3 regions of the Paenibacillus sp. FSL L8-0340 genome follow, and region 3 is predicted to be linked to each of the others. Evidence: riboswitches for the same ligand, from Rfam matches in the RefSeq annotation. Region 3 holds a riboswitch; each other region holds the start of a gene.
What was found. A riboswitch is a leader RNA that binds a small molecule or an ion and turns the genes downstream of it on or off. The one in region 3 is predicted to bind cyclic di-AMP.
Positions count from the first base shown of each region.

Region 1: linked by a shared signal. The riboswitch ahead of NST07_RS18405 (APC family permease) and the one ahead of NST07_RS00140 (ubiquitin-like domain-containing protein) in region 3 are both predicted to bind cyclic di-AMP.
Region 2: linked by a shared signal. The riboswitch ahead of NST07_RS02675 (hypothetical protein) and the one ahead of NST07_RS00140 (ubiquitin-like domain-containing protein) in region 3 are both predicted to bind cyclic di-AMP.

Region 1 is NZ_CP151967.1:4,118,538-4,122,724, forward strand. Features, by position in the region: gene NST07_RS18400 (iron-hydroxamate ABC transporter substrate-binding protein) at 1-363, opposite strand, end outside; gene NST07_RS18405 (APC family permease) at 538-2,355, opposite strand; cyclic di-AMP (ydaO/yuaA leader) riboswitch at 2,481-2,640, opposite strand; gene NST07_RS18410 (disulfide oxidoreductase) at 2,868-3,299, opposite strand; gene NST07_RS18415 (thioredoxin domain-containing protein) at 3,299-4,027, opposite strand.
Region 2 is NZ_CP151967.1:579,750-583,936, reverse strand. Features, by position in the region: gene NST07_RS02695 (SDR family NAD(P)-dependent oxidoreductase) at 1-141, opposite strand, end outside; gene ytxJ (bacillithiol system redox-active protein YtxJ) at 326-652, shown strand; gene NST07_RS02685 (glutaredoxin family protein) at 649-891, shown strand; gene NST07_RS02680 (hypothetical protein) at 989-1,405, opposite strand; cyclic di-AMP (ydaO/yuaA leader) riboswitch at 1,511-1,699, opposite strand; cyclic di-AMP (ydaO/yuaA leader) riboswitch at 2,121-2,304, shown strand; gene NST07_RS02675 (hypothetical protein) at 2,429-2,938, shown strand; gene NST07_RS02670 (hypothetical protein) at 2,967-3,419, shown strand; gene NST07_RS02665 (hypothetical protein) at 3,541-3,729, opposite strand; gene NST07_RS02660 (hypothetical protein) at 3,864-4,058, opposite strand; gene NST07_RS02655 (ABC transporter permease) at 4,098-4,187, opposite strand, start outside.
Region 3 is NZ_CP151967.1:27,736-31,922, forward strand. Features, by position in the region: gene NST07_RS00130 (HD domain-containing protein) at 1-953, shown strand, start outside; gene NST07_RS00135 (TatD family hydrolase) at 1,008-1,778, shown strand; cyclic di-AMP (ydaO/yuaA leader) riboswitch at 1,977-2,204, shown strand; gene NST07_RS00140 (ubiquitin-like domain-containing protein) at 2,495-3,655, shown strand; gene rnmV (ribonuclease M5) at 3,808-4,187, shown strand, end outside.

The DNA of each region.
Region 1 (4,187 bases), 3.4 Mb from region 3:
AAGCTCAGCAATCAGATATTCCTGGGTTCCGTTTGTCACGGACCACTGCGCTACCGGGGTAACGCCCAGTGTTACCAGGTAGTCTTCCATGTAAGAAGCAAGGACGCGCTGCGGATTCGCTGGTACTGTGACTTTATGTCCCATGGCGTCTGTCACCGTTTTCTCTGTGGCCGGTGCCGTTGTTTCCGTTGGCGCTGCCGTTGATTCAGCCGTAGCCGTAGGTGCGGCGGTAGCTTCCGTTCCGGAATTTGCAGCTTTCTCATTATTGCCATTGCCGCAAGCGGACAAGAACAAAGTCATAGCCATACATCCGATCAATGCGAGCTTCATGCTGCCTGATCTCTTATTGTTCATCGAAAACATTAAATACCCCTCCTGTATGCACATGCATTAATGGTCAAAGGTGTCCGAGACCTTCGCCTTACTTTTTAAATGATATTGATTCTCATTATCCCTGTCAACAAAATTATTCGTTCTATAAAAAAAGGTTGCCTCCGCAAGCTACGGAAACAACCTCTGCTAACCATATTTAACTGCCTATTTGTGCAAATGATAGGGTACTGTTGATACAACTATATCTTTTTGATTCATTAGATAAGAGCGAATGAACAAGCTGGTCTGATTATGCAGGATCGCCTGCCACCAATGTTTGGTAATGAACTGTGGAATCAATACGGTAATATGATCTGTAGAAGCGGTCTTCCACTCTACGGTATCGATAAATTTCACCAGTGGGCGGATAATGCTGCGGTAACGGGAACGAAGTACAATCAGGCGTACACCCGGGTTCCATTCCTCCCATTTTTGCTCCATCTTGTGAATTTCCTCTTCATCAAAACCAACGTAGACTGCCACCACATTATCTGTTAATGACTTCGCATAACTGATCGAATGCAGCACAGCGCGTGTCACACCCGCAACCGGAACAACAACGGTACTTCCTTTAATCAGCGGTTTATCCGTAGCAGGACAAATGCGAAGCTGATCGGCTATATTCATATAATGACTATGAATGCGGTGGAATACGAACATGACAACCGGCAGGAAGATGAAGGCCATCCACACGCTGGAAAACTTAGTGATGATAAAGATAAGCGTAATCGTCAGGGTGGTCAGCATACCGATTGTATTGACTACAAATTTATTCTGCCAGCCTTTCGGCTTCGTTTTGAACCAGTGCACCATCATGCCAAGCTGCGACAGCGTAAAAGGGATAAATACGCCGACTGCATACAGCGGAATCAGCCCTTCTGTATTTCCGTGGAAAGCAGCTACAAGCACAGCCGACAATACTCCGAGAAAGATAATACCATTAGAGAAGCCCAGGCGGTCTCCCCGGACCATGAAGGCATGAGGCAAATATTTATCTTTGGCAAACATGAACGCGAGCAGCGGAAACGCCGAGTAAGCTGTATTCGCCGCCAGGAACAAGATGACGGCCGTTATCCCTTGGATGAAAAAGTACAAACCGCCCCGGCCAAACGTAGATTCGGCAATTTGCGACACGACGGTGGATTTCTCATTAGGAGTAATCCCATACCAGTATGCCAGCAGCGTAATGCCGGTGAACATCAAACCGAGGATGCCTCCCATCAGCATCAAGGTTTTGGCGGCGTTTTTTTCCGCTGGAGCTTTGAAGTTCGGAATGGCATTCGATACCGCCTCTACCCCGGTGAGTGCCGAACAACCGGAACTGAAGGCTTTGAGCAATAGGAACAGACTGACGTTGGAAACGGCGGAACCGATCTCCGGGATTTCGGCATGAGCCCCGCCTGTAATATATTTGTACACCCCGGCAATGATGAGTACAAAGATAGAGACCACGAACAGATACACCGGAATGGCAATAAATGAAGCGGACTCCGTCACCCCGCGGAGATTGATAATCGTCAAGATCAGAATGACGGAGACTGCAATAAGGACAGTATGATTATGAAGACTCGGAAAGGCCGATGTGATCGCATCCGTTCCCGCCGAAGCACTAACTGCAACTGTAAGAATGTAATCTACTAATAAAGAGCCGCCAGCCAATAGGCCGGTAGGAACGCCGAGATTGCTTTTTGCCACGATATACGCTCCGCCGCCTTGCGGATAGGCAAAGATAGTCTGGCGATAGGAAAAAATAAGGATGGCCAGCAGGCCCAATACGGCTAATGCAATCGGCAATGAATACCAGATGGCGGTGAAGCCCGCGGCCACCAGTACAATGAGAATTTGCTCCGTTCCGTAGGCCACAGACGAGAGTGCATCGGAAGACAGAACAGCCAGTGCTTTCACCTTGGATAACTTTTCATGATCGAGTTCGTTCGACTTCATCGGACGCCCGATCAATAGTCGTTTTACCTTGCTTACCATTGTAGTAACAGTTCCTCTCTTTGTTGAGTTGAAACGGTAATACCGCGCGCCGTTTTCATTGGCAGGTTTCATAAATGCAGGCACAAAAATAAGCATACGGAAATGATCCGCATGCTTACGCATGCTCATTATCCCACCCTTGCTTACGAGGTTAGCTGGCGGATTCGGGCTGTGGTAGCCCTACGGTTCCGGTCAAATTGACCTGCCTCCGATTCACCCCATTGACGTTGCCGCCAAATTTGGTTCCCCCGTTTTTCCTTGCGGAAAATTCAGCGCATATTCAACTTCTCACAAGGACTAATGATAGTCTACAATAGCTTTTCAGTAAAGCGGTGAAAAAAATGAAAAAAGAATGAAAAAACATCCAAAAAGCTCAAATCCAAGACCCGGGATAAGTGGATCTTTCATTCTCTTTCATTATCCCAGCGTTCCGTGATTTTTGAGTGTTTTGGATGTTAATTGTGACAAAAATTTAGGGAATATTTATGCTCTAAATTCTGCTTAGCCTTTTCTTATTCAGCTGGCTCTTCTTGGCGCCCGGTCCAGAGCAAAATTGCGATTAGAGCAAAAGCAATCAACGCAAGCAGAGGTACTGTAATGAACCCTAAAAAGTTCAAATAATCCTCATTGCAGGGTACACCAATTGTGCATGGCAAGATTTTACTGAGTGCAGGAATTTTCTGCTCTGCGTAATGGTACAGGGAGATACTCCCGCCTATCAGACATAAAGGCAGCACATAAGGAATGATGCGTTTATCTCCCCGGTATGTGGCAATTCCGAGCAGAATCAGCTGAGGATACATAAAGATACGCTGGAACCAGCACAGCCTGCAGGGTTCATAATGCAGCACTTCACTAAGATACAAGCTTCCTGCTACAGCAATTACCGAAACAAACCAGGCCAGATATAGGCAGTGGCGTCTGCAGAAGGTAGAGAATTTCATCATTTGGCATCCGCCGAATCAAGGGCGATTTGCACCTGTGAGTCGATAGCTTCGATATCAAAGGCCTTGTCTACTTTCACTCCATTAACAAATACAGTAGGAGTAGAGGTCACTTTGCTGTCATCGGCTAACTTCATATCTCTCTGTAGTTCACTTTCATAGGTGCGTTCCTCAATGTCTTTACGCAAGAGGTCAAAATCTATCGGCAGGTTCTCCTTCTGCGCCAGGCTTACCAGGAAATCAGCGGTCGCCCACTCTTCGCTCTCCTCGCCCTGATTAGCATAGATTGCGTCAGAATAGGTCCAGAAAGCTTCACTGTTCTGATGATAGACAGACAAAGCTGCTAATGAAGCTGTTTCGGAATCCGGTCCGATAAAGGCCATATTTACGAAGTAAAAGGCCGCTTTGCCCGGAGTTACGTATTTTTCAACAAGCTGAGGTTTGATGGTACCGGTAAAGTCTGAACACGCCGGACATTTATAATCCCCGAATTCAACAATTTTGACTGGAGCATCCTCTTTTCCAAGTCTGTGCATCTCGCTGTAATTAAAGTCAGAGTTCGCTTTTGGAATCAGCATGATAAGAGCGACAAAGATAATGATAACTGCTGCTACAGTGCTGAAGATCAGTATTTTGGTTTTTTGCTTCTGCTTTTCCTGTTCTGCCCTGCGTTTCTCCTGCTTGCTCTGTTGGGGAGCCGCGGCACTGTTTCGTTTGTTTTTGCTCAAAGAGAGTTCCTTTCCGTCCACTCAGGACCCGGGTAATGAAAGTCATATAATTTAAAATTATATAATTAAAGTTCTCTCTTTGGCAAACTTCCATAGCAAACTTCAGCTCACACCATCAATATTATAAAAGGTAAACTTCCTCACAGGATAGAAATGCTAT
Region 2 (4,187 bases), 550 kb from region 3:
TGCGTCCAGCGATTCCGACTCCTTCATATACTGACCGGCAAATACGGAATATTTGTTCTCTAGAAGCCAGCTTGCCAGAAAAAAACCTAAACCACGGTCAGCACCGGTAACAAAAGCAACCCTTTTCATGATTATGGACACACCCTTTACGATTCTTCAGGATACACGCGGCATCTCTCTCACATTAGCATGGCAGTCACGTTTTTTCAACGTCCTTCATGGGACTGTAATTCCGCTGAAAGGGGTGCTCTAACTTCCTTTTTGATTTAATTTTGAACTATGTTACAATCGTAGTTACAAGTACTTATAGGAAGGTGAGATACCGATGTCTATCCAACAACTTCATACTCTGGAAGAACTGCAGCAATATGTTGCGCAACCAGGTAAAAAACTGCTTTTCAAGCATAGCACTACCTGCCCGATCAGCGCCAAGGCCAACGAGGAATTCACAGCCTATGCGCAAGGCTCCGAGACTCCAGCTGCCATTGTCCATGTGATTGAAGACCGTCCGTTGTCCAATCAGATTGCCGAAGATTTCGGGATCAAACATGAATCTCCGCAGATCTTCCTCCTGGAAGACGGCGAAGTCCGCTGGAACACCTCCCATTGGAAAATCACCCGGGACGCCATCAAGGCAGCTGTGAGCCAATGAGCCAGCCGGTAATTGTCTATTCCACCACAGGGTGCAGCGACTGCAATCAAGTGAAGCAGTGGCTGACCGAGCAAGACGTTAGCTTCGAGGTGCGTGATGTTATGACAAGTACAGTGTATCAGGAAGAAGTCGAGAAGCTGGGCTTCATGGGTGTGCCTGTTACCGTGTACGAAGGCCGCGCAGTCAAGGGCTTCAATGTTTCCGAGCTTAAGGAGCTTATTGGAGCAACCGCTGAATAATTTATAGCATGAAGCATATGAATACTTATATTTTGAAAAAGGCATCCCCTTGGACCTCTGTCCAGGGGATGCCTTTTATTTGCCCTTTTATTTGGCCTTATCCTGGATTCGTTGAGACATCCGCCAGAAAAGAGACATTTCCGCTGTGGGAATAGATGACGGAATCCGCTCCAAGCCCTTTATAGACCAGTCTGGGATTCATCGAAGTCGTAATTACGTATATTGGCTTTGTCGTCCAGGTCCGGCACATCTGGATATACCGGCAGCATAAGGTCACACTGCTCTCGAACAGAAATACTCTGCCTACCGGAAAAGAGGGGCGGAACCATGTATTCTGATGATGTGTATCCACCACGAGATTGACCTCGATTCCCAGCTCCTCCAGACGCCGCTTCTCCGCCGCATTGTTGGCGATTCCTGCGATCTTATAGCCTCTAAACTTTAAGATTTTGATAAAATGCTCCCCCGCTTTAGTCGGAGCGTTAATGAGTACATATTCTTCCGAATTCGCCATATCTTCCTCTCCTCCGGCTTAGGACTTCCATTCATTTGCCATACGAACACAGCAAAAAACCACAAAGGAATTCCCTCTGTGGTCCAATTAACGGTCACATTGTGCTCATCCTCTCTAATACGCTTACGAGGTTAGCTGTCGGATTCGGGCAGTGAGAGTCGCCCTACCTGTATCCATGCGAGCATTCTCTCGCACTTTCACAGGATTCACCCCATAACCGGCTCCGACTCTCACATCGGCTGCCGATTGTTGGTTCCCCCGCTTTCCATAACGGAAATTAAGCGGACTGCGTATTCGATTGTGTAGTAAACAGAAGTAATCATACTCTGGCGATCACGACCTTGTAAACCGCCAAACCTGCCAAAATAATGTATTTAGTAAACCCAAACCAGATCAGGTAGCGCTTACTTAAGCCTCAATCTCATCATTCCTCTTATTTACTCGGCTTATCAGCGATTTGCGAAAAAGCATTCAGCATTGTGATTATATTCACCCGATGTTGAGCAAATTGCCTTTTATGCTCTGATCACCCTAAATCAAAAGCAGTCGTATGAACGAGATAAAAAGCCGAAAACCGTTGATAAACACCCTTTTAGCACATCCTACCGTTTCCTTTGCCAGAATTCCCTGAAATTCGGCTCAGAAGAATGTTTTTTCCTTTTTACAAAGCTCATGCGAAAAGAGTATGATTCGGTTTGAATCCAATGCACGAAATGCGATATAAACGCTGAATTCCCGCAATGCGGGAAACGGGGGAACCATCAGGCCCGCAGGGGCCTTACCTGGAAGATAAGAATCTTTCTTGGGGTGAATCCGAAGGAGACTGTGGTCTCATTAGGTAGGGCGACTCTCACCGTCCGAATCCGACAGCTAACCCCGTAAGCGACTAGAGAGAACCTTGATCCGCCACGTTTTTGCGCCAGGTGTATTTAAGCCTGTACCAAAACCGCAGCAGAGGTCCTCCTCTGCTGCGGTTTTTTGTGCTGAGGCTGCAGCTTATAAATGGGTAGGAGGGAAAACGAAATGAACCAGCGCAGGCTGTTACGTATAGAAGTGTTTGTATTCGATGCCCCCTGGCCATTCCATCAGGCCACGGAGTCGTCCGGCAAATGCCGGTATGGTGTGCTGAAGCTTACGTGCAAGGCTGGGTGCAGCTGGGGAGCGGGGATACTGTCTGCGGAAGGCGATCATTTTGACGTCATTAAATGGAGCAGCTTCCTGAGAAGTATACGCAATCACAGGCTGGAAGAAGCCATAGAAATTGTACAGCAGCTAGGTGCGCAGTGGGAGCCAGATCAGCAAGAAATCGTGCAAACGGCCCTGCTGGATTTAAAAGCCAAGCTGCAAGGCAAGGTCGTCACGTCACATCTGCAAATGGTCCCCTATTCCCGTACAGCCGGGGCCGGCGGTACGCCCCCCTTCAGACGGATGTACTATAAACCTTCAAGTTCCCTGCTGCATAAAGGCAGCTGGCAGGAACCGGACATAGCCGAGCTAATGGACAGATCCATCGCTTATTTCTCCATCTTATAATTTCTTATTCAGAAAGGAACGTGAAGACATGCCAGACCCATTATCCCCGGAATGGACAGCTGCCAGCGAGTTTGCCGAATATGTCCAAAAGAACACCGGAAATATTTATGCACTCACCAGTCTGCTGCTGGGAGAGGGTGCCGTTGCGGAAAAGACTGCGATGAAGACCTTCACTGAGCTTTACACCCGGTACCTTCATGATGATTTCATACCGCAGCCTTTCTCGCTGGTTGCCTACCGGGAGTGCATTCAGCAGTGCTCCCGGGCTGCGGAGGAGTGCAGCCTCTTTGTTTCCAATGGATTAGCCTGGGAGGATCAGATTGTCCAGGTGTTATGGTACGGCATGCTGCTGCCCCTGCCTGCAATCAGCACCATTCTTGAGCAAAGCGTGCCGGTGCTGAAAACCCGGCTGAGACATGTGCGCGAGCAAATGTGCCGGTTAGAAACATTGCGGCCTGAAGCAAATTTATTTGTTGTATAGCTGCTCACATAGATTAAAGAAGCACTGTGGGCCCCTCTCTTATCTCCGCTGATGTAATGGGCAACTTGTCGAAGCGCATGAAAAAGCCGCAGCATAATGCCGCGGCCTTTTCTATTTATACTCAGCTCTTGCCCTTGCCGCCTTTGGCGAATCTCCAGGCCGCTGTACAGCAGCCCAGCAAGCCCACTCCGAGCATTAACGTCTGCAGCACACCCAGCAGGGTAGAGCCCTCCGGCTTAAGCATGCTGCTGAGCAGAATCAGCAGAATTGAAGCTGCGAGTATCGCGGGGATTTGATTGTTTTTTTTCAAGATTACCACTCCTTATTCAATAACATACACCATAAGCCTTCACTGATCCAGTTTGGCTCTGAACTCCCCCGGGAGCCGCAAAAAAGCCGCGGTTTCCGAACCGCGGCTTCCTCAGTAAAACCTATGATCACTTCTTAGTGTGCGCGTTTAGAATGTCTGCCAAAAATGATTAATGACGCAATCATACCGGCAATGCCCATTCCTGTCAAAAGCCCTTGAATGAAATCAAGCAGATTCGATCCATTGGACGGCATTAACCTGGCGACCAGTACGATTAACGAAGAAACTGCAAACAGCAACCCGAATGTTTGTTCATGCTTTTTATTCATCCTTGCCACTCCTCAAAAGGTATATATTGATGATTCCAATTAAATTTTGTAGGCCTTCATTGCTTTTCTGATCTCCTTGATGCTTGGGCGTTTGCCGTACATCAGCACTCCCGTGCGGTAGATCTTGGC
Region 3 (4,187 bases):
AAGAAGCCTTTGAAATGAACCATGAAGACTGGACCTGCCGGATCATTCTGGAGGACACGGAGATCACCGCGATTCTGCGGGATGTGGCAGAGGATTTTCCCGGCAAGGTAGCATCGGTAATCTCCAAAACTTATGAGCATGAAATTGTAGTCAACTTGGTTTCCGGCCCTCTGGATGCTGATCGCATGGATTATCTGCTCCGCGATGCATACTACACGGGAGTAAACTATGGGACGATTGATATTGACAGGATTCTAAGAATGCTGCGCCCATACCATGGAAGGGTAGTGGTTAAGGAGTCAGGGATGCACGCCATCGAGGATTACTTAATGTCGCGCTATCAAATGTACTGGCAGGTATATTTCCACCCGGTCACACGCAGTTCCGAAATCATTTTGCGGCAAATTTTCCGCAGAGCCAAAGAACTGTACCAGAGCGGTTATGAATTCCGGTTCATGATTGATCCTTTAGGTGATTTGTTCCGCGGAGAGGTCACGGTGGAGCAATATCTGCTGCTAGACGAAGCTATGATCCAGACCGCCTTCATGCAGTGGACTTTGGAGAAGGATGAGTTGTTAAGCGACTTGTGCAGCCGGTTTATTCATCGTAAACTGTATAAATATGTAGAGATGGAGAACCTTGATTCCGAGACGATTGACGAAATACGCCGCAGCTTTGCCGTGGCAGGGCTAGATGCCGATTATGATCTGGAAATTGATTTTCCAACAGATTTGCCCTATGATGTGTTTCGTCCGGGACAAGGCTTTGACAGCAAGCAGATTCTGCTGCTTGACCGCCATGACAAACTGAGGGAGATCTCTGAAGTTTCAGATATCGTACGCTCCATCAGCGGAATTCACCGCGGCCGTTATCACCTGTATTTTCCACAGGATAAGCTGCAGAAAGCCCTTCCAATGCTGCCTACTTCAATCGCAGAAATCTTTGCAAAGTAATCCAAAAATACTTGGAATTCATCATAGAAATTATGACAGAAAAGGGGATGTAACATGCAATTGTTCGACACGCACACCCATCTGGATGCTCCGCAATTCGACGAGGACCGCGAAAGGGTAATCGCCAATGCGCTCGAGGCAGGAGTTACCAAAATGATTAATATTGGCTTTAACAGGGAAACAATCCCAACGACCATGAAGCTTGCTGAAACCTATGACTATATTTATGCAGCCGTCGGCTGGCATCCGCAGGATGCCATAGACATGAGGGACGGTGATCTCGAGTGGATCGCCTCACTGTGCAGTCATAAAAAAGTAGTCGCCATCGGAGAAATTGGGTTGGATTACTATTGGGACACCTCTCCCAAAGAGGTACAGCATGAAGTGTTCCGCAAACAAATCGGACTAGCCCGTGAACTGAAAATGCCGATTTGTATTCATAACCGTGATGCTCATGAAGATGTGGTGCGTATTCTCCGTGAAGAGAAGGCTGATGAAATAGGCGGAGTGATGCACTCCTTCTCCGGAAGCTGGGAAATAGCCAAAATGTGCCTGGATTTAGGCTTTCACCTGTCCTTCGGCGGCCCGATTACATTCAAGAACGCCAGAGTGCCAAAAGAGGTGCTGGCCCAGACTCCGATGGACCGGCTGCTGATTGAAACGGACTCGCCTTATTTGACACCGCACCCTTTCCGGGGCAAGCGAAATGAGAGCGCACATGTGAGATTAGTAGCAGAGGCTGCCGCGGAAATAAAAGGGATTGATTTACAGGAATTGGCGGAAATTACGTATGCGAACGCACTGGAACGATTTGGAATTGTCTGAAATCGGGAGTAAAAGCGGTGAAAAATGAAGTATAGCCGATATATTAAACTTTTTTAATTTAAAAACGGCTGAATATTACAATATTTTAATCATTTTTTTGCGTAAACGTGGTTGAATCGTCCTTTACAACATGCATCAAAACAGGATATCATCTTTTCAGTGCAGTGAGCTGTTGTTACTGTGACAGTCACTGAATCATGGATCGTCTCGCTGAGTCTCCGTATGGAGAACGGGGGAACCAATAATGCCTGCCGCATGTCCGTACATAGAGTACAACACAGAAATGCCGCAGAATTTATTTGATTTCTTCACGTGGTCTTTGGGGTGAATTTGAGGGCAACCGCCGTGAGCGGGTGACCTAAGATAGGGCGTCTCTCTTATGCCCGAACCCGACAGCTAACCCCGTAAGCGCAAGTAAGAGAGGAAACCTCGTGCATAAACATTCCCGCGTATTCTGACATCCGGAGAAGCCACGAAAGAGTCCTCTGTGAACTCTTTTTTGGGCTTTTTTTGTTTTGAATAATGCGAATGTTCCCAGCATACTGTTATATAACAGGTATCTGGAGTAATTATGCCGGGCAGGCGATCCATGAGCAGGAAACGCTAAAGCAATGCGGGCGTATCCTGTTGCAATCTCAAACCTAGTTTCGTCAGCAATCATTCAGTCACCTTGATATACAACTTGACGACGGGGCTATGTAAGGAGGATGGAGAGAGTGGGCGTATTCCAACCAGAAGTATCCCATGATTCGCAATCATCCAGCAGGTCTTTCGCATTACGGTGGAAGCAAGTGAATCCTCGCTTACTTTCGCTTGCAGGTGCGGTATCAATCGTTATCGCGCTGCTCATTCTGCTGTACGTACACGGTCAGAGCAAGAAAGAGATATTTTTAGTAATAGACGGGAAAGTACAGACGCTGGAAACGCGCGAAGCGCTGCTCAGTGATGTGCTGGCTAAGGAACAAATTTCGCTGCAGCCGCATGATGAATTATCTATTGGCCTTAGTGATGAGATACAGGACGGCGACCGTGTCGTGATCAATCGTGCACAGAAGTTTAGTCTCACTGCGGATGGAGCAACAAAAACAATGTACACCACCGAAGACACTATCGGTGACGCCATTAGCAAACTGGGTTTAAGCCTGGAGAGCAGTGACAAAATATACCCTTCGCTTGACACCACAGTATCGGCCGGCATGGAAATTAAAATTGTCCGCATCAACAAGCAAATTGTAGAGCGGAAGCATAATTTGCCATTCCAGGTCATTAAGACCTCAGATCCTTCCCTGAACAAGGGGACCGTAAAAGTGGCACAGTTAGGCGCACCAGGCGTCATGGTCCAGCATATCGAGAAGGTCTACCAAGATGGAGAACTGGTCTCTATGCGCATGATTGGCAAGGAAGTACAGACGGTTACCAAACATAAAATTGTTTATGTTGGTACGAAGCCCCTGCCAAAGCCCGTTGTAGCTGCTGTGACAACTTCCAAAAAAAGTACGGCATCCAAAACAACCAAAGTTTCCGCAAAAAGCAGTAACGTCGTGCACAAGGCAGGCGTAGATTTCCAATACAAGAAGATGATCAAAAATGTGTCGATGACAGCCTATTCTTCGGAAGAGCCAGGCATTGGGACCCGCACGGCTTCTGGCACACGCGTAACAGAAGGCCGGACAATAGCTGTGGACCCGAATGTAATTCCTATCGGCTGGTGGGTGTACATTGAGGGATTAGGGTTTCGCCGAGCAGAGGATACCGGCGGTGCCATCAAAGGCAACAAGTTAGATGTTTATTACGATTCACTGAGCCATGCCCGTAATTTCGGCCGCAAGTCCCGGACTATTTATGTGATCGGTCCAGTGAAGCCGGAGTTGAATTAACGTGGTCCGCTTTTGCAAATTAACGGTTTATAAGCTATAGTGAGGGTAGCACTGACAGAACGGGCTGCCGCTCATCACTTATACATTCTTTAGCCAAAAAGAAGGGGAGCGAATCCTCTTCTTTTTGTGTTTTACAGGAAGGAGCAACGTGTATGATTAAGGAATTAATTGTGGTGGAAGGCAAGAGTGATACGGTTGCCGTCAAGCGGGCGGTGGAGGCCGATACGATAGAGACTGGCGGTTCAGCGGTAGACCGCAAGGTTATCGCCAAGATAGCGCTGGCAATGGAACGCAGAGGCGTGATCATCCTTACGGATCCCGATCATGCCGGCGAACGCATCCGCAAGATTGTTTCCTCCAAGGTGCCAGGCTGCAAGCATGCATTCATCCCGGAGAAGGATGCCACACGCAAGGGGGATATCGGTGTTGAGAATGCATCACCGGAAGCGATCCGTCATGCGCTGCAGCATGTACATACCTCCTTTGAGGGGGCCCCTGCCCTTATTGGGCTGGAGGATCTTATGGAGGCGGG